2 regions of the Romboutsia sp. 1001216sp1 genome follow, and region 2 is predicted to be linked to the other one. Evidence: riboswitches for the same ligand, from Rfam matches in the RefSeq annotation. Region 2 holds a riboswitch; the other holds the start of a gene.
What was found. Region 2 has a riboswitch for cyclic di-GMP ahead of ABHC41_RS04760 (NPCBM/NEW2 domain-containing protein). Riboswitches for the same ligand answer to the same signal wherever they lie in the genome.
Positions count from the first base shown of each region.

Region 1: linked by a shared signal. The riboswitch ahead of ABHC41_RS06600 (response regulator transcription factor) and the one ahead of ABHC41_RS04760 (NPCBM/NEW2 domain-containing protein) in region 2 are both predicted to bind cyclic di-GMP.

Region 1 is NZ_JBDPHA010000005.1:31,536-37,068, forward strand. Features, by position in the region: gene ABHC41_RS06570 (LPXTG cell wall anchor domain-containing protein) at 1-99, shown strand, start outside; gene ABHC41_RS06575 (hypothetical protein) at 92-694, shown strand; gene ABHC41_RS06580 (hypothetical protein) at 694-1,470, shown strand; gene ABHC41_RS06585 (signal peptidase I) at 1,529-2,026, shown strand; gene ABHC41_RS06590 (class D sortase) at 2,038-2,622, shown strand; gene ABHC41_RS06595 (response regulator transcription factor) at 2,711-3,313, shown strand; cyclic di-GMP riboswitch class II at 3,469-3,552, shown strand; gene ABHC41_RS06600 (response regulator transcription factor) at 3,606-4,205, shown strand; gene ABHC41_RS06605 (hypothetical protein) at 5,252-5,422, opposite strand.
Region 2 is NZ_JBDPHA010000003.1:87,746-104,756, forward strand. Features, by position in the region: gene ABHC41_RS04750 (HAD hydrolase-like protein) at 1-431, opposite strand, end outside; gene ABHC41_RS04755 (glycoside-pentoside-hexuronide (GPH):cation symporter) at 694-2,085, opposite strand; gene ABHC41_RS04760 (NPCBM/NEW2 domain-containing protein) at 2,999-9,394, opposite strand; cyclic di-GMP riboswitch class I at 9,605-9,691, opposite strand; gene ABHC41_RS04765 (SagB/ThcOx family dehydrogenase) at 9,950-10,708, shown strand; gene ABHC41_RS04770 (VWA-like domain-containing protein) at 11,025-12,434, opposite strand; gene ABHC41_RS04775 (ATP-binding protein) at 12,438-13,568, opposite strand; gene ABHC41_RS04780 (hypothetical protein) at 13,581-14,384, opposite strand; gene ABHC41_RS04785 (helix-turn-helix domain-containing protein) at 14,585-15,139, opposite strand; gene ABHC41_RS04790 (D-serine ammonia-lyase) at 15,440-16,801, shown strand; gene ABHC41_RS04795 (N-acetyltransferase) at 17,003-17,011, opposite strand, start outside.

The DNA of each region.
Region 1 (5,533 bases), on a different contig from region 2:
AATGCAACAAGCCTTACAGCACTTGGAGCAGGTGTATTAGGACTTGGAATAGTCTTAGATAGAAAATCTTCTAACAAAGGAGATGATATAGATGAGTAGATTAAAAAAAGCTAAGAAATCAAAAAAATACAAATTAAAAGCAACTCTTAGTGGGGCTGTACTTATGCTAAGTATAGGAAGTGTTGGAGCTTTTGGAAGTTATTCATACTTTAGTGACAAAGTAAGTGCTAAAAATGACTTGGTTATAACTATGGGGAAACTTGACACTAGTTTATCAAATGGAATAGATATTAGTCTGAATAAAGATAAATTAAGTGATACTAAAAGTTTTTCTATTATAAATAAAGGGGATTTGAAACAAAATGTAGAGATAGATTTTTCAGGTAATTCAGGTGGAATAGATTTAGATTTATTAAGTTGTAATTTAAAAATGACATATGGTGGAAAAAGTGTGAAGCCACAGGGATATAGTGTATCTACATTAAAAGATCTTTTATCATTACAAAGTGCATATATTGTTGATAATAATGGAAATAAAGTTGAAGTTGATCCAGGAGAGTCTATTAATGTTTCAGTCACTGTTGGCATAAGAAGTGATATAACAGATGATGTTAAGAAAACATTAGAAGGAAAAAGTGCAGACTTTAACACTACTATAAATGCTATACAAATCGATGCAGGAGGTGTTGAATAATGCATATAAGAAGCAAATTTGTTATGGTAGGGATGAGCATGGCAGTTTTTTTTACAGGTGGATATATTGGTCATAGTTATTTTACTGCAAGTGATATAAAGGGCAATAGTGTTAGTATAGGCCAATTGGTAGACCCAAAACCAGAAGGCGGCTGTGAATTTGAAACTAATGCTTGGGTTCACGATGAAAGAGAAGATTTGTATATACAGTTAAGCACATCAATTATAAATCAAGGAACTGTAGAAAGTGTTAACTTTGAACAAGGAAGTGGGGAGTTCAGTAATAAACCAGAAGAGTCTGAAATTGAAGGTAATGGAATAAATATAGATTTTGATAAAAAAATAAATAGAGAAAATATTAGTACTAAGGAAGGTGGAGATGATTGGCTTATCTTAGAACTAAGAATACGTGATAAGAATAATAATTTAATAAGAGTTCGTTATAAAATAGAAATTACTAAGAATAAGAATGACAAATTAACAGCTCATTGGACTAAGCTTGGCTCAAAAACAGAAATTTCAGAAGAAGTGCCACCAAGTGAAATACCACCGAGTGAAGAGATGCCACCAGGTGAAGAAACGCCAGAAGTACCACCAAGTGAGGAATTGCCGCCATCTGAAGGAGTTCCAGAATCACCAGAAACTCCAGAATCAACAGTAGAGCCAGAAACTAAACCAGAGGAAGAACCAGAGAATAAACCAGAAGAAATACCACAACCAGAAACTCCAGAACCATCAGTGGTCGAAGCTCCTAGTGAAGAGCCTGTTGTAGAATAGAATTTAAATTAAAAAGGAAGAAGAGATTCTCTTCTTCCTTTAAATAAGGGGGACAATTATGGAAATTGAAAAAACACAACAAGATATAAAGCCTAAGATAGGAAAATTCTTATATTACTTTTTTATGGTATTTGCAATAATAATGCTTTTAAATGCTTTAACATCAAGAAGTGATAAGATGTTTAATCTAATTGGATTTAGAACCTATACTGTATTATCAGGAAGTATGGAACCAGAGTTTTATCCAGGGGACTTAGTGGTTACAATAAATAAAAATAAAGTTGATATAGAAAAAGAGGATATTATAACATTTGTAGATAATGGAGAAATTGTTACTCATAGAGTTATGGAGATAACTAATGAGGGATACAAAACAAAAGGAGATAACAATGATGTTTATGATCCAGATATTATTAAAAAAGATAATGTAATTGGGGAAGTTAAATTTAGTATACCTAAGATGGGATATGTTGCTCAATTTTTATCAAATCCAATGGTTATAGCTGCAGAGATGTTTTTATTAGCATTATTTATAATAATTATAAATAGAGATTAAAAGGTGAAACTATGAAAAAAATTATAGGGAAATCTTTAATTGTTATCGGTGCAGGCATAATTTTATTAACTGCATATACAAACTACAATGTTGAAAAAAATAATAATGATTTAGTTAAGGAGTTTGAAAAAAATATCCAAAATAATAAGAATAGTGAAAGTAAACAAATAGAAAAAGGCAAGGAAAAGACCATAAATAATAATCAAGACGTTATAGCTATTCTTGAAATACCAAAGATAGATTTGAAAGTTGCAGTAAAGGAAGGAACTGATCAAAAAACATTAGATTATTCTGTAGGTCATTTTGATCAAACTCAAATGCCAGGACAGTACGGAAACTTTGCAGTGGCAGGTCATAGAAACTACACATCAAATAAGTTTTTTAGCAATCTAGATGAATTACAAAAAGGTGACAATATAGTAGTACACACATTAGATGAAAAATATACTTACATAGTAGATAGTAAGGAAGTTGTAACACCAGATAAGGTGGAGGTTTTAGATTCAGATGAAAATAAAAAAATGATAACACTTATTACTTGTACTCCTAAATATGTTGGTACTCATAGGTTAGTAGTGAATGGATATATAGAGTAATTTTTTTTGGTACGTTAGGTATAATATACCATGGTCTAGTAAAAAACTATTGGGTGGAATAATGTAGTAGAAAAAGGGGGGGAAGAATATGAATATACTAATAATTTCAGAATCGTTTATATTAAAAGAAGCATTATCAACTTTATTTAAAGAAAAGTTTAAAAATATAAATATAAAAAAGGAAAAAGATGTTAAAAATTTAAGTAAAGATATAGGTATGTATGGCATGGCTATTATAGATATAAGGGAAAAGTGCAATTTTGATTTAAATATTATAAGCAATATAAAAGAAAATAATAAAAGAATAAAAGTAATAATTTATAATCTATATAAAGATGAAGAGATATGTATAAAATCTATAAGAAATGGAGCTGATGCATATATTACTGATATAGAGGATAAGGAAGATTTCGGATACATAATAAATAAGATAATGTCTGGTGGGAATTTTTATGATCCTTTTGTAGTTCAAAAGGCAATGAATAAAAAGGAATTTAATTGTAACAACGATATAACTATAAGAGAAAATGAGGTTATAGATGAAATAGCAAAAGGACTAAGTAATAGAGAAATAGCATCTAGGTTAGGGGTTACAGAGTATACAGTAAAAAAACATATAACTAATATTTTATATAAGTTAAATTTAAGAAATAGGCAAGATATAATAATATATATAAATAATTTAAGTTAAAAATGACGATTTATATATATAAATAATATAAAATGTATTTTTATGAAATAATATAGGAATTTATACTATAAAATGGAGAAGAGATTTTGTACAAAAAAATTTAATTTGTGATAATATTTATATATAAATATATTATTATTAAATTAATTAAAAAAACAAAATAAAGAAGCTTTGAAGTATATTCTGTATATGGGCACTTGGAATATATGGAGCTAGTAGTGCAACCGGCTATTTTAATTTATATATAGCTGGTTTTTTTATTTCTAAATTATTTTATGGGAGGAATATAAATATGGGTACATTAATAGTCTCAGAATCTTTTATGGTTAGAGAATCATTAGATAATTTATTTAGGTCTATTTACCATACTAAAAACATAGTAACAAATAGTATAAACGATATAGATAGAAAAAAGCTAATAGATATAAATTATATAGTGTTAGATATTAAAGAAAGCCAAGTAAAATTTCTAGATAAAATTACAAAAGATATAGAAAATAAAAAACTTATAGTACTAGACTTTGCTAAGAATGAGACTATATGCGAGAAAGCTATAAAAAATGGTGTAGATGGGTATATACTTAATATAGATAATAAAGAAGATTTTATATATAAGATAAATAGTATAAGAAAAGGAAAAAAATTTTATGATAGCGATCTTTTAGCAAATGTATTGGGCGGCAACAACTCAGATATAGAATTATTAACAGAGAGAGAAAAAGAAGTATTATACGCTGTTAGTAAAGGATATAGCAATAGAGAAATAGCACAAGAATTATTTATAACAGAGTATACTGTTAAAAAGCATATAAGCAGTATACTTTCTAAAATGAAATTTAGAAATAGAAAGGATATTATATTATACTTCAGGGACAAAGAGTTGGCTTGCTAAGTGACAAGGATTTTTTTATTAAAGGCGAGTAGTTGAATTAGTTATAAGAAAGAGGATGCACTAATTGGTATTGAACTTAAGGTCAAGTTATATAAAGTTGGATATGATATTAATGGTATTATTATTGAATTTTTAAGATAAATATAATAGCTATTACGAGGTAAAATTCGTAGTAGCTATTTTTATATATAATATGTACAGTTTTTTACAAAATATAATGTATGCCATATAGTAGACTAAGATTGAAATATTTTAATATAAAAACATATGAATGTAACTTACAAAGAAAGAATATTGGCAGGTACAATAGCATAAATTGTGTTTTGATTATTAATAATAAATATATATATATATATATATTTATTATTAATGGAGGTGATAAAAATTAAAAAAAGTACAAGGGCTTATAACATTAATATTATAATATTAATGACTACAAAATCAAACGCTATAAACATAAAATAATTCACTGATAAAGACATATACAACACATCAATAAAAATAAGCCAAGAAATCCAACAAGAAAAAATAGATACAATAATATTAATAAACGAAAAATCAACAGTAGATGCAATCATAGCAACACCATTAGCCACAATATATAACGCACCAATGATGCTTATCAATAAAGACAACATATCAATATAAATAAAAAATGAAATTCTAAAAATATAATCCTAATAGGTAAAGATCATACAATATCACAAAAAGTAGTAGATGAAATAAAATTAATAATACCAAATATAAAAATTGATATAATAGGCGAAAATAGTATATATGAAACTTCATATATAATAGATCAAAAGATACATGATGAAAATAATATAGAAGAAATATATATAGGAAATGTATATGATGAAGACGATCTACTATCAATAGTACCAGTAGCAGGGAATAAAAAACAGCCTATAGTGATAACTCAAGAAGATAAATTAGATGAAAAAATGTGTACTTGGTCAAGTGATAAAAATATAAAAAATGTATATTTTTAAAGTTAAAATGTATAATTAAATAATATAAGTAAAAGCCAGGCACATGCCTGGCTTTTATCTATACATTTCATACATAAGACTAACTTTCATATAAAGGTCTTTCTTTTCTTCATCACTAAAGTTATCACTAGAAAAAACAACGCTAGCAACTTCTATTATCTTATCAAAGTCTTTAGTAGTAGGTTTTTCACCTTCAAATTTAAGAAACTTACATTCACTAAACATAAAAAATCCCCCTGATTGTATTATTATAATTAAAATTGTTTAAAATGACATTAAATAACCAAAAGAAGCAAAAATCCAAGTAAATAGTATATATAGTGCGAAAGTTCGTAA
Region 2 (17,011 bases):
TCATCACCCTTTGGTAATTGTTCTATAGATTTGTTTACATTTAAAGACCATTCATATGCCATTTTTAAGGCCTTACTATTAGTCTTTTCTATTTCTCTTTCTAAGGATTTGTTTGATAATTCATTTGTAGTCTCAACCCAATTTACAAGACTATCAAGGTCATCTATTTCTATACCTTCGTTGCTTATGATTTTAAAGGTTTCAGCTAAACCTTTAAATCTGTTTATACCCCTAGTTTTTGTATAAAGATTTATGTCATACCAAAGGTTTAATATATAATCTTCTTTTTCATATAAGTTCCATGTTTTTATCATCTCTGGTGCAAAACATCTTCTATGCTTTATTTCCATAGTATTCATTGCACATCCATCAGAGTCAATACATATTAAAAATTCTTGTGTCTTTTCATACTTATCAAATATATTCGCCATAATATCCTCCATTAGTAAGCAATTATATAGCTCTTTCCTTTATACTAGTATACTAACATACGCAATAATTAAAGGCAATCGTTTTTCAATTCATTTCTACAAAAATTTTGCTTTTTAAAGTTAATAAAAAATAAATTGATAAAATTCTAATACCTAATATAATTTAGCCTATAAACTATAAGCCCTTGTACATACAAGGGCTAATAAGTATTTATATCTGTTTTGCTTAATTTTCTTATAATTTTATAGTAATTTCCTATATTTATCCCCTTCTAAGTTCTAACTCCTTTGTCATTTCTGCTAATTTAGTTTTTGATAAGTTATACACAAATGTCATAGCTATAGTTGAAATTAAAGCTGATACGAAAGGTAGTATTGTTATTATGTATTTTATCCCTTGAGCAACTTCTGGTGTTTGTGTTGCTACCCCTGCTTTGTATCCAATGAAAGTAAGCGCAAATCCACCTATTCCACCAGCTATAGCTTGACCTAGCTTTCTAACTAAAGAGTAAGATGCATAAACAATACCTTCTTCTCTCTTACCAGTTATATATTCTTGATAATCTATTGCATCACCTACTAATGCCCAAATTAATACATTGAAGAACCCAGTTCCTATAGATGCTATAAAGTTTATAGCCATATACACATATGGACTTTTTATAGGCATTAAGAATAATGCTAAGTTTGCTGCTACAGCAATTAACATAGTTCCTACTGAAAGCTCCTTCTTTCCAAACTTATTAACAAGTGGTGATAAGAATGGTAATATTAAAAATGATGAAATCATTCCAATTACACCACCAAGAGATATTAGTTCTGGTGCTTTAAAATAATCTTTATATAAGTATGGTGTTAAAGCATTAACTGCCATCATAGATGCTAACATACCAAATGAAGCTAACATTAACCCTATTAAAGCTCTATTACTTAGTAAAGTTTTAACTGTTTTTATAAAACTTGACTTTTCTTTTGTTTCTTGAACTTTATGCTTAACACGCTCTGTTGTTAATTTAAATGCCCCAAAATAACATAAATTAGAAAATACTACAAAGACAGCCGAAGCTTTCATAAACCCACCTGCTGTGGCTACACCATCACTAAATACTAATTTAGGTACTATAATCATTATTGCTAAATTTGCAATTAGTGCACCTACTGATCTAAATGTAGATAAAGATGTTCTTTCCACTGGGTCTGTTGTCATTACTGATGCCAATGACCCATAAGGTATGTTTATAGCTGTATAACACATACCAAAACCTATGTAAGTTATATATGCATATACTAACTTTAAGTTATCTGGTATACCAGGTATAGCTGTAAATGTTAAAAATCCCATAATCGTTACAGGCAACGCGGCGTATAATAAGTACGGTCTAAATTTACCATTTTTGCCAACTTTTCTTCTATCTATAAAAGTCCCCATCATTGGATCATTTATTGCATCCCATATTCTAGCAATTACTAACATAGTTCCTACTGCCCCCGCAGTTATTCCTAACACATCTGTATAGAATAGCATTAAATATCCACTTACAAATTGGAAGAATAAGTCATTTCCTAAATCCCCTAACATATATCCTATCTTGTCTTGCAGACCAAAAGGTTTTACTACATCCTGCTTTAGAACTTTTTCTGTTGATATTTCCATTTCCCCACTCCTTAGAACATATTATTATTCTTTTTTCCTTATGATATTTCAAATTTTTCACTTTGTTTTATACTAGTATACCAACTTCCCCCCAAAGTTAAAATATCGTTTTCTTAATTATTGATGATTGCTAAGCGCAATTTAGTATATAATCTGAAATATCTGATTTGGACTTAGTCATTATCCATATAATTTCCTTTGTTATTTTTTTATCTATCCAAGCCCTTCTTCTTTATACTAGTATACTAACACACTTTTTGTTTTCTTAGCAACCGTTTTCTAGAAATTTATCAATTTTTGTCATTAATTTTTAATTTAAATATTTTATAGCACTCTGATATTAATTATTTATTTAATTATTCACCCCATATATTCAAAGCAACCCCCTTAATGTGGTGTGCCTTTTTCATAAAACTATTTGAAAATAAATTTCTAATAATTTCTTCATTTTTTTCGGTTATAAAAATTTAAATACTTCCCATTTGCTAGTATTTCATCAGTAGTATTTAAAGTAAGCAAATCTAGAGCAATTTGATGACAATTATGAAATACAACTACCTTTTCACCACCATAGAGTGCATTATAAAGTTCTGATAAAAATAAATTATCTGCATCTTTTTAAAGTTTATATTTTGAAATATTTATTGAATATGCTCCTTTTTCTTTTATTATTTTTTGATCTTTTAAAATTTAGTTATTAATTTTACTTATACGTGTCTACCAAAACTCTTAGGTCGCGTTATAAATATAGTATTGTTTACATTGTATCTTTTTCTATATTCAAATGGTCTTTTAAAAACAATTACTAGCTTAGATAAATCAATATGTTTAATAAAATATAAAAAAATCACTGCCTATTAAAAATAAGCAGTGATTTTTCTATAGTTAAAAAAGTAATATTTTGAATACTTTTTTAATTTATATTGAATAAATATATCATTATGCCATCAAAATCTTCGTCTTCAAATAATACATGAACACCATATAAACCTTTAGGTAAACCTTCTATACTTATAACAGACTCATCTTTAGCATCTTGTTCTATTACTGTATTACCATCTTTATCTACAAGTTTAACAGTTTTAGCTACATTTTTTCCTTCTCTGTTATATGCTTTAGAGTCAACTACAACTTTACCATTAGATGGAGTTAATTCTCCTACTGCAATAATTTGCTCTTTTGCATCTAATGTTTTAAGTTTTTTTAGATTTGCTAATGGTCTTAAATCTTTAACTTCATTATAGCTCATTTCTAGAGTCTCTAAGTTTCTAGCATGCTCTATACCTGTTAAATCGACAACACCAGATAACCTTAAAGTAGTTAAACTACGCATATCACCTAAAGTTATATTTCCGGTTTTTCCCAATTGATTTTGTATAGATTTAACTAAATATTTATCTGGAATATTAACAACTTCCTGTAGATTTATTTCTATTAAACCTTTTACATTATCTTGAAGTTCTTTTGTCATAGCGTCTATAGATTCTTGATTTGGTTTCTCTTCTGTTAATAATGCTTCAGCTTTAGCTATACTGTCTGCTAAAACTTGATAACTTTTGTCTGTATAATTATCCTTATCCAACTTCTTAGCTTCTTCTAATGCAGTAGTTAATTCTTCAGTATAAACTCTTTCAGTATTAACATAATGTAACTTAGCATCTCCCCAAGTAGCATGATCAGAACCTATTCCGTTTCCACCATCTTTAGCTATTAGTTTAAGTTCTTTAGCTCCTGCTAAGTCTACATCCACAAACTTTTGTGAATCTCTAGAATTCATTAAACCACTATCATAAACTTTTTCACCATCTACATACACTTCAAATTGTACACTACCTACTGAACCATACATAGCACGGTCTACTCCTACAAATGCACTAAATAAGTCTACATTTTTATCTGTTAAATCATATACTATTGTAGAGTTTGCATGAGTCCCAATTCCTTTATCATATACAACCTCTTGACCATCTTCTCCAGTAAGTTTTAACTTATTTCCACTTACTGCGTTGTCTTTCCTAACACTTTGCCAGCCTGAATTTGCAGACTTCCAATCAAAGTCACTCAAGTATTTAAAGTCTTCCATGTTTATTACATTTATAACTCTACTCTTCTCTACCTTATTGCCGTCTTTATCTGTTACACTATAAGTTATAGTATAGTTACCAACTCTATTAAAGTTAACTTTGTCTTGTCCAGTCACGACTACATTACCAGTTATGTCACCGTCTTCGGCATCTGTAGCTTTGTAAGTTCCAACTATGTCTTCTAAAGTTTGACCAACTTTAACAGTTTGAGACTTAGGTATAGTTAACTCAGGTTTAGCATTATTAGTTGTTAATTTAGGTTCTACAAATATACCGTGGTCTGAAGTATTTCCGTTTCCACCATTGTTAACTTCTAATCTAAGTTCTTTAACTCCTTTTACAGGAACATTTATATACTGCATATTATCCTCATGCTTTAATACTTTAGTTGTTGCTAAAGTCTTTCCATCGCCTACAATCTTGAAAGTTATACTTGAATTATTTTGAGCTTCTAAGTTCATGTCTACTCCAACTTTAACCTCAAAGTTATCATAGTTATGCTCACCTAAATCATAAACAACATTTCCGTTAGCATGTAATCTTATTCCCTTATCGTAGTCTTTAATCTCTCCTAAAATTCTTCCCTTTATAGAGTTATTACGTGATGGTTTACCCCAATCGGTATGTTCACTCTTCCACTCACTATCTGATAAGTAATCATATTTACTAACAACATTAACGTTCATTGTTTCTTTAGAAATTGCATCATTATCAGTTACCTCATAAGTTACTGTGTAGTTACCCTTCTTAGTAGTATCCACATCACTTGTGACCTTAATGTCTTTCAATTTATTACCATTGTAATCAGTTGCCTTAACATAATCTAAAGCATTGAAATTTTCACCTAAAGCTAATGTCAACCCTCCGACTGTTTCTAATATAGGTTGATGTGCCTTAACGCCTACACCTTCAGAAGGATTTAATTGAGTATCGTAAGCAACTACTTTATACTCGTGATTAGTACCTGGATTTATGTTAGTGTCAATGAAAGTATCTTTAGTAGTAAATCCTATCACTTTACCATCCCTAATTATCTCATATCCAAGAAGACTATTAGCATTGGTTTTATCTATTGATATATCTAATTTAACAGAAGTCTCTTGTGTCTTAACTTTAACTTTACAATCTACCTCGTTATTGAAACCTTCACCTTTGTTCAGATACTTATTATCATTTATATACCATAACTTCTTATCTGGCTTTTTGTACTGAGCCATATGCTTAGCAGTCTCTTCATTAACGTAGAAACCATGTCTAGCAAAATGTTCTTTTAAGTCTAATTGAAGAACATCTGATGCAACAACTGCCCAAGCTTCATGCTTGTTATTCCAGTCACCACCACCTATGTTTCTCTCTCTAAATTGTTGCTCAAAACGAGGCCAGAATGTATTATCATATAGTTGTAATTGCCATAATGGTGCCATATGAGTTAATGAACTAGTGTCACTTGCAGGGTACCACTCATTGTTAGAATAATCTTCTTTACTTACTTTAGGGAATATTTTACTCTCCCATAAGTTTTGTTGAGATATCTTACTAGCTTCACCTTTAATCATTTGGAAATGAAGAGGTAAAATATTATTAGTTATCTCAGGCATTGCTCTATTATTTGTATCAAGGTTGTGTCCTAATTCATGCATGAATCCCCAGCCAGTGTCAACGTTTAGAGCTCCACCTTGTTGTCCTTGGTTGTATCCAGTTATACCGTTTCCTGCATTCATGAATACTCCACCACTTAAGTTCTTAAGCATAGTTACATATCTAAAGTTGAAGTCCGAATGTATATCTTTAGAACCATCAAATCCCCAGAACTTCATTGCTTCCTTTATTACTTCGTCAGATCTATCTGCTGTATAACTAGGTACTTTATTATTTTCTGTATACCAATCTAAAGCATACGTTGCTCTAACGTTTACTAAAGCTTTATCTCCTAATACTTCGAATACATCAGGTAGTTTAGGATCTTTCTTTAACTTCTCAGTATATTCACGTAACTCATTTATTACCTGTTCATCATTATCTACACCTTTTACGAATTGAGGATAACTTACACCACCTATTATTCTTATCTTAGGCTTTCTTGCTTGTTGCTCTGGAGTATAAGGATTTGAAGCATATAATACTCCTGCTTTAGCAGTCCCTGGTCTTATATCATTTACTTCGACCTCAGGTATTGTAATTTCGTTCTTACCTCTAGTTAATCTTATATCTGCTAAACCGTTATGTCTACTATCCATTTGTTTAAATACTAAGTTAGGTACTGGGTCGCCTGTTTCTGTATCAACATACACAGTTATCTTTTCACCTGACTTAACTGCTAAACCTGTAGGTTGCCAATCTCTGAAATTCCATACCTTTCTCTTTTGACTTTCCTTTATAGCGTCTCCTCTGCTTTCTAATTCATAAACATGACCTTTATTCTTATCAGGAGATTTAATTAAATCTTTAGCCATGTCTATACTTTCCATAAGTTCTACTTTTAATGGGTGTGTTTTAACTTCTTTCTCTAAAGCTTCAATAGCTTCTAATGAATTGAATTCTGGGTTTAACTCATTCTTTAATTCATTTGTAAATAAGTTATTAACTTTATCTGAAACTATATCTCTCTTAAAGAACATTATTTCGTTTAGTGTAGCCCAGTTTTGGTTACTTTTAACCCACTTTAATTTCATTCTCTTAAATGTTGTAGGTTTGAATTTAGCTTCAACTAAACCAGAAGTACTGTCTGCTCTACCTGTAGCCACTAATTGGAAGTTATCACCTTTAGTAGCGTTAGAACCATATATCTCGAATTCCTCTAAAAATCCTTTTCTATCTGACTGTCTAGCACCATAAGCTATTCTGTCTACAGTTATAGGTTGTTTGAATTCTATAGTTACTTCATTAGACCATTCTTTATCGTTTCCTCTATTAGTCTCCCAGTAAGTGTCTACATTACCATCAACCGCGTTATTTATATGCTGTTGTAGATATTGCCCTGCATTATTACTTATACTCTTTATATTCTCGTAAGGTATTCTAAATTGTTTTACATACTCCGCATTATCCAGATGATTAAACTTCTTACTTGTAGCAACAGAACTCTCTACCTTGCCTTGTTCTATTAGAACTCTTGCATTGTATAAGTCCTCTTTAAAGTCTTCAAAGAATGGGTGTGTACTACATTCGTTCTCTAAAGCTTTTAATTTATCAACTGTATCAAACTCTTCACTTACTTTAGACATAGTATCATCAGTGAATAACCTTTGTATTTTATCTAGAGTTTGGTCTTGTTTATATAATCCGAACTCTGACGCTAAAGCCCAACCTTCATATCCTTGCTTATAAACAAACTTAACTCTTCTAGCTTGAGTTGGATTAAACTTTATAGATATAGAGTCTCCAGTTCTTGAAGCACTACCACTAGTTACTTTAGTAAATGTGTCTCCTTCACTAGTCTTAGAAGTATAGATATCGAACTTCTCTGCGAAACCTCTATCTCTCGGAGAATAATATACTATTCTATCTAAAGTTCTTATTTGGTCTAAAGTCATTATAACTTCGTTTGTATGAGTTTCGCTATTTCTAGCATCAGAATGCCAATTAGTGTTAGGATCACCATCTATAGCTTTATCTATAGTTTGATTTGACCAATGTCTACCGTTAGTAGTTATATTCTTTATATGACTATTATCTATCTTATAAGTCTTATCATACTCTGCTAACTCTGGAGTTCCAAAAGCTTTAAACTTCGAAACTTTAGCATCTGCATAAGTTACCTCGTTACCTTCTAATACAAGTTTAGCATCATCTAAATCTTCTTTGAACTTACTGTATAAAGGATGTGCCTTCGCTTCATTCTCTAAAGCAGTAAGTTTCTCTAAAGTCCCAAAATCAGGGTTTACTGTATTCTTATTACTGTCTGTAAATAGTTTATCCATTTTCTCTGATAAAGCATCTTCTTTATAGAACCTAGCTTCTGATATGAATGGTCTATTTTCATGGCACTCTTTAAATACAAACTTCAGTCTCTTAAAGTTTGTTGGGTTAAATTTAAATTGCATGAAGTCTTTAGTAACTTCTGCAGTACCGCTAGAAACTAATTTGAATGTATCCCCTTGAGAAGTTTCTGAAGCATATATTTCATACTTAGTAGGAAATCCTTTTTGATTTCCGCTTCTAGGTAATAATGCTATTCTATCAAGTTGTTCTATTTCATCAAAAGTGAATACCACTTCATTAGTGAAACCATTACCATTGCTTCTGTTTGTTTCCCAATGTGTATTAGGGTCACCATCATACATATATTCTATTTTTGTTGTAGAGTAAGTTCCACCATTTACTTGTGTATTAACGATGTGGTCTTTACCTAACATAAACTTGTCATCATAAGCTTTTTGGTTTTCAGTTCCATACCCTAATAACTTAGATACTTTAGTTTCAATAAAGTTAACCTCTTTGTTCTCTAGAACAAGTCTTGCATTATCTATATATTCTTTAAAGCTATCGCGGAATGGATGTCCTTCAGTTTCTTTCTCTAAAGTGTTTAATGCTTCAGGAGTTGCAAACTCTTTACTTACTTCATTCATGTTTGCATTAGTAAATAATCTTTCCATCTTATCTAGAATTCTATCCTCTTTATAGAACCAAAACTCTGCGGCACTTGCCCACTCGTCATGTGCTTCTACGAATTTGAATTTAACTCTCTTTGCTCTTACAGTATCAAATTTAAATTCAACCATTCCACCTGTAACTTTACTTCCTTCTATTTTTCCTGCTAGTTTAAAATCTTCACCTATTTCACTCTCTGAAACATATATCTCTGCACTAGTAGGATATCCTTTACCTTTAGCCCCGTCTTGTCTTGTAGCATAAGCTAATCTATTTATCTCGGCTATATCTTTAAACTCCACAATTACTTCATTTTTAAATTCATTTGTATTTCTAGTGTATGTTTCCCAATGTGTATTAAGTTTTCCATCTATAGCATTTTCTATCTTAGTTCCTGGGTAACTTCTTCCATTGTTTGTTATAGACTGTATCTCAACTCTATAAAGTTCATTATACTTAGCGAAGTTAGGATTGTTCTTAATTTTAAAATCACTAACTGTCATACTTTTAGAAACTTGTTCCTCTATCGCTAATGCTTTTTCCTTTATTACTTCGTTAGCAAAAACATTTAAAGTAGGTGTGCTGTTTGTTGCTATAACAGATATGGCCAATATTGATGCTATCTTTTTCTTCATAATATTCTCCCTCTTATATTATATGAATTTACAATAACTAAATATTTTACCCCAAATTTCAAAATATAGTCTTGCTATAGAGCTATAGTTGTTTTTATTAAATAAAAAACTACCCTTTATAAAGGGTAGTTGCCATCTAAAGTAAACATTATAAAACAATCTTACAATTATATCATAAGATAACTCTATAAAAACAAAGAATATCAATTCTTTGGCAACTGGCTGGCATAGTCTAATTTTACCTTAGCCCCTTTAGCTTTGCGTCGCTAGATTTCTCTAGGTTTGCTAATATGTAATTTTTAGTCATCTATATTAATTATACATAATTTTTTATAAATTAAAATAGTTTTTTTTAATTTAAAATAATTTTAATATATTTTTGAATATATTCTATTAAAGCAAATATTAATTATTACTACACAAAAATATTTATTAATTTTTATCTGTAATTAAGCTTCTAATATGAAATTTTTACCATTTAGGCTTTTTCCACTTATATTTATATATATGGTATAATAAGTGTAAAAATTTATACATTTTAATAAGGAGACATCTATGGATAAAATTGCACAAAACAGAGAATTTTTCAAAGCTGATTTTGAAATACTAAAACAGATAAAAACGGATAAACAAAAAGGAATACCCGCTCCTTCTTTCCAAAAAGAATATGATTCAAATTCTAATTTAATAGAGTTACCTCCTGTAAGCAAAGACATTTTAGTTAAACCTAACGTACTAGATTGTATAAATGATAGAAGAAGTATAAGAAAATATAGTGATGAAAAAATAAATTTATCTGAACTTTCGTATTTACTATGGGCTACTCAAGGAATCCAAACTGTAAAAGATAAATTTAGTGCCTTAAGAACTGTACCTTCTGCTGGTTGCACTCACCCATTTGAAACATATTTAATAATAAATAATGTTGATGGTTTAAAGAGTGGAGTTTACAGATATTTACCTTTAGAACATAAACTTTTATTTATAAAGACTTTAAGCAATATAGATGATGAAATAGATAAAGCAACTCCAAACCAACCTTTTGTTCAAGGTTTCGTATCTAAAAGTGCCGTTGTGTTTGCTTGGAGTTGTATTCCATATAGAAGTGAACATAGATTTAGTATAACTGCTCATAAGAAAATACTTATAGATATTGGACATGTTTGCCAGAATCTTTACATAGCATCAGAATCTCTTAATTACGGGACTTGTGCTATCGGAATATATGATCAGGATATAATTGATAATATGTTAGATTTAGATGGAGAAAATGAGTTTGTAATTTATATGGCTTGTTTAGGTAAAAAACTTTAATAAATTAGCTTAATTATTAATATAATTGTATTACTTTAAAGTAAAAATCTCAAAAATATCTTAAATTAAGATACTTTTTGAGATTTTTTAATTTTAATATTTTTAAATAAAGTATAGTATAAAGTACTTTATTTTGATATTTGACTTAATATATATGAGGTTACTTCATCAGGAGAAATATTTAAAATAATCGCAAATTATTCATTTAATAATCTTTCTGCTTCTTTCATAATATTATTATCTCCTTTAGAAATTATATTTCTCATTGAAATTTTATTATTATGTTATTAGAATAACCAGAATTTAATACATAAATTTATAAAATTGGAGCTTGGTTATTCATTGAATATCCATCATTTCTAACATCACTCATATCTAATGTATCATCTTTTATTTTAACCTTGCTAAGTTTTTTAACTGCTCCATAAGGCTCTCTTAATGAAAGTTTGTCTCCTCTTCCTGAAATAACCCATAAAATTTTATATCCTCTAGGTATTACTTGTAGCCTGTCTTCTCCTTTACCATCAGTAAAGTATACCAATAAATTAATTTTTTTATTATTAGCATATTCAAAAACTGGGCTAAATTTAGTTGATCCTCTTCTTTTAAGCCTTTCTTTTATATCTTTTACAGATTTGACTTTATACACACGTCTAATTTCATTATCACATTCTATGATTGTAATTTCATGGTTATAATTTTTTACTATATTAAGTACTTCCTTAATAGCTTGTTTAAATTCTTCATCACTAATACTTCCACTTATATCAAGTGCGACAGCTATCTCTGCTTTATGAGATCTCAACTGTCCCCTCAAATCTAATCTATTTGGCTGTCTTCTATTTCTTCTTGTTATAGTCTTCTTTTTATTGCTTTCGACTGTTCCCATCAATCTATTAAGATATAAGTTCCAAGGCAATTCACCTTTACTATTTTTAAGTGATGATATCATACCATCTAAGTATTCTGGAATTTTACCTTTTTGAGAATTATTAATAGCTTTTTGGGTAAATTCTTTAAGAGTTTCCTCATCTATATTACTAGAATCTTCCCAAATATCATGAGTTTTTTCTGGATTGTATTCAGTTTCTATATCATCAGACTGACGAGTATCATCTTCTTCGCCATCTTTATCTACTTCTTGTAAATCTAATTCAGTTTGAATTTTTTCTACATAGTATTCAAAAGGCTCATAAGGCTCAAGTTTTAAATTATATTTTACATTTACATTTTCTAAAGTAACAGCATATGGTGGTAAATTATTTAAATATTTATTAACCACTATATCCATCGCCATATTAATAGCTAATGTACTGTATTTTCCTTTTAATTCTCTTGCTCTTACTAAATGCATAGATATTACATGAAGAATTTCATGTTTAATTGTACTTTCCATTTGTCTCATATTAAGGTCTAAAAAAATTATTGGATTAAAGTATATGACATACTTAGCACCTTTAAAATTTATAGCAGTGGGACTACTTATATCAAATCTTATTTCTCTTGATGTTTGAAATAAAAAATATCCATAGAAATTATCTTTGTCTTCCATAAGGCTTAGATTAACTTTATCTACTAAACTGAAAAATTCATTTTTGAAATCTTGTGGTATATCTATCTCAAATTTTTCACCCTTGTGATTTGCTTTTAACATAGCATACGTATCTATAATTTTTTCTGTTTTATAATAAAGATCTCTTTTTTGTTTATCAAAGTAAGTTTCCATAGGCTATCCCCTTATTAATTTATAAGATTCGAAGTAAGCTTCTACAAATTCTTCATTTTCTATAGCTTTTTCATATACTTTTTTATAGCTATTTTTAATCTCTTTCATAATTCCTACCATTAAATCTATAGGGTATACTTTTAAAAACTGTACAAATCTATTAATATAATAGCTTGCCTCATAATCTTCATTTTTAATATTTGATTCTAAATCCCTTAAAATATTCATTACTGATAAATAAAGTCTTGTATGACTTTCATTTTTTACTTTTTCTATAACAGATTCACTTAAAGTTTCTCCACAAAAAACCTCTTCATAAGATATAAGTGGACTATAATCTGATTCAATAAAGTTTATAAATTCCTCTGCGATAACTTTACCTACATTTCCTTTTATAACATTTAAAAATACAGCCTTTGGTATTGAATCTTTTTGATCCTTATATACTTTGTAACTTTTAGAAACTCTTTCATAACTTCTTGGAGTTGCTGATACATCTCCTTCATTTATTTTGTGTAAATATTCTGGGAAGGTTGAAATAAACTCTATAACCTTTTGTTCAAGACCTTCACCTATTGCCCATTTTAGCCATTGATTATAATCAGACTCCATATTTAGCCATACAAATCTATTTTCTTGAGCTGCATCCATATCTACAACTTGATAATCAAAATCTGAACCATACTTACTTGATGGATTCATTGCTGCTAAAATTTTTACATCATCATGTAACTTATATCCATTTATTTCTCTATTTAATATTAAGTTCATAAGCTCTTGTTGTACCGTATGCTCACAACGATTTATTTCATCTATAAATAAAAGAACATTTCTTCCTTTAGATATTTCTTCATCAATTTCCCTTAGCTTGTTATGAACTGCATATACTGTTGTTTTCTTTACTATCTCCTGACCATTAGAATTACTTATTATATAAGATTCTACAGTTGGTAAGCCTCCTATTTCACCTTCTTTAAGTAAGTTTCCATCAATAACAATTAAACTCCACTCATTTTCTTTAGCAAGCTTTTTTGCTAATGCAGTTTTTCCTATTCCACTTTCGCCAACTACTAAAGGTACTTCCCCAGTAGCTAAAACTAAGTCAACGCTTTTTAATGTCTCTATAAAATTCATTTTTTATTTCTCCTATATCATCTTAAGTTTTTCATCTACAGCTATTTTTTTAGCTTTTTTACTTCCGTATTTATGAATGAATATTATCTTATCCATGGATATATTATCATTATTTTTATCTATAGTTTTACAGTTTAAAAAATCTCTAACATATTTTTCTTCAATATCTTCCTTTGATAGCATTTCTTTTAACACTTCTTCTAATTCTTCTTTAGATATCTTATTTGAAATATATTTAATAGTTAAAATATTTACCTTTAAAAATTCTAACATTTTACTTTTATCCAAGTTTTTTATAAATCTAATAGCCGATTCATTGCTTTTAATAGCTAAAATCTGTGCATTATAGCTAGGTGAATCTATATATCTTAATGCAGTATAATTTATTTTTACAGCCTCTTCTTGAACACTTTCATAAGGATTTTTTATATATTTTAATGAATCATAATCTTTCCTTACTGCTAATAATTGTAGCTCCTCATTTGGATTTTCAACATATTTAATAGCCCATCCAGCTTTATCTATAGCTAATTTAATTACCTTATCAGTTGGATTTTTAATGCACTCTAAAATAGTCCATCCATCGCTTACAGCTTTTATCATCATATCTTCTGTTGGTTTATCTATATATTTAATTGCTCTAGCATTGTTGTCTATAGCTAATTCTTGCATCTCTATAGTTGGATTTTCTATATACTCTAATACAAGCCCATTTTTCTTTATAGCTAATAACTTAATCTCATCTGTTGGATTGTTTATAGTTTTTATAACAAATGGATTATTATTTATCATCTTTATAAGTTTTGCTTCTTCCATAGCATACCTTTCCCTCTATGTTTATTTTAAATTTTTATCTATTATAATTATTTCTTATTATAATTAATATACCTTTTTAATAAATTTAAACAGAATAATTATGGCAATATATAAAAAAAGTACCTAAAACTATTTTAGCTTTAGGTACTTTTTTATACAAATCCTTCTATTCTTCTAATTTATTTTAAATTTTTTATTTTTTAGAATGATGGTGGTGTTACTGCAAATATAACCTCACAATCCTCATCAGAATTATTTTCCCACTTATGATTTGAGTGTGGTGGTATTTTTACACTATCTCCACAATTTAACTCAATAACTGTATTCATCAAATGTAAACTTACACAGCCTTTCATAACATAAGCCACTTCTTCGCCCTTATGACTAAAAAGTTCTTTTGAAGATGACTCTCTTTTAGGTATCTTCATAAGCATAAACTCTATGGTTCCTCGCGAGTTTGGAGTCAATAATTCATAAGCAAAGCTATCATCCTCAGCAAACATTATTTTTTTTCGACTATCTTTTCTAACTACTAAATTTTCAGTAGGATTATCATTTATAAAAAAATTAAATAGGGGTATATCTAAAGCCTTAGAAATTTGTTTTAGCGTATTTATAGACGGGTTTGATGTTCCCTTTTCTATTTGACTAAGTAAAGAAGGTGTTACACCTGTTAAGTTAGCTAATTCTTTTATGGTTAAATTTTTACTTTTTCTATATTCAGTAATATTTCTTGATATATCTACTTCATTCATATGTTAATTTACCTCTTTTGTGTATTTGAAATTATCATTACATATTATATCAATATAACTTATTCTTATCAATTTAATTAAATTTTATTTAACTTTTATAATAATAATTAAATTCAATTGACGTCAATCATAAAAAATGTTAGTATTAGTTAAGTATTATTTAACTATTTGAAATAAAATTAATTAATACTTATTTAAATTAACAAATAGTTTTAATATAAACTTCATTTATCTTAGGTAAATTTATATAAATATTTATCTTTAAGAATTAAAAATAAAAATATAAGGATGGTTATTATTATGTCTAATGCAAAAGTTTTAAACAAAGAAATATCAACTTGGATTGATGAATATCCTTTATTACAAGAAATAATAGATTTAAAAGAATCAATATGGATAAATCCACTTCATACTAATTTTGATAAGGGTATGGAAAATGTTTCGCTTTCTGAAGCTGATGTACTAGATGCAGAAGCAAGATTAAATAGATTTGCTCCATACATAGCTCAAGTATTCCCTGAAACTCAATCAGAAAATGGAATAATAGAATCTCCAATAGCTAAAATAGATAACATGAAAGCTAAGCTAGAAGAAATCTGTGGTAAAGAACTTGCTGGAAATCTATTATTGAAATGTGACAGTCACCTTAAAGTATCAGGATCTATAAAAGCTAGAGGTGGAATATATGAAGTATTAAAACATGCTGAAGATTTAGCTTTAGCAAACGATATAATATCATTAGAAGACAACTATGTTAAATTAGATAGCGATGAAGTTAGAAAATTCTTTTCTCAATATTCTGTAGTAGTTGGCTCTACTGGAAATTTAGGCTTAAGTATAGGTATAATGAGTGCTAAACTTGGTTTCAAAGTTACAGTTCACATGTCTGCAGATGCTAGACAATGGAAAAAAGACTTATTAAGAAGCAGAGGCGTTGAAGTTATAGAGTATGAATCTGATTACAGCAAAGCTGTTGAAGAAGGAAGAAAACAAGCTGAAGCAGATGCTAATAGCTACTTTGTAGATGATGAAAACTCTAAAAACTTATTCTTAGGGTACTCTGTTGCTGCTAAAAGATTAGATAAACAATTAAAAGATATTAATGTAAAAGTAGATGATAATCATCCACTATTTGTATACTTACCATGTGGTGTTGGTGGAGGTCCTGGTGGAGTTGCCTTTGGACTTAAGCTTTTATACAAAGATAATGTACACTTCTTCTTTGCTGAACCAACACACTCTCCATGCATGATGATAGGATGTATGACTGGTGAGCATGATAAAGTTTCTGTTCAAGACTTTGGAATAGACAATATAACTGCTGCTGATGGATTAGCTGTTGGTAGAGCTTCTGGATTTGTTGGTAAAACATTAGAAAAATTAATGAGTGGATGCTACTCTGTTACTGATGAAAATATGTACAGATTATTAACTAAAATGGCTGATGGTGAAAATATATTCTTAGAACCTTCAGCTCTTGCTGGTGTCCCAGGTATAATAAATGTACTTACTTCTGAAGAAGGTAAGAAATATTTAAAAGCTAATAATCTTGAAGATAAGATAGAAAATATAACTCATATAGCTTGGGCAACTGGAGGAAGTATGGTTCCTAAGGATATGATGGATGAATACTATAACAAAGGTGTTTCACTACTTAAGTAGTAAATAAAAGGTATTATCAAGATTTTGATAATACCTTTTATTTATAAATTTAATTTTCTATTTAAATTCCCCTACTTTTTATATGACTTCGATTTCATTTTTTTAAATTTTAAATTATTCTTCTATATAAATCTTCAGACTAAATCTAACAACTGTATTTATTTATCAAGTGTAGCTATATTACTTATCCAACCAACTAATTTATCTATG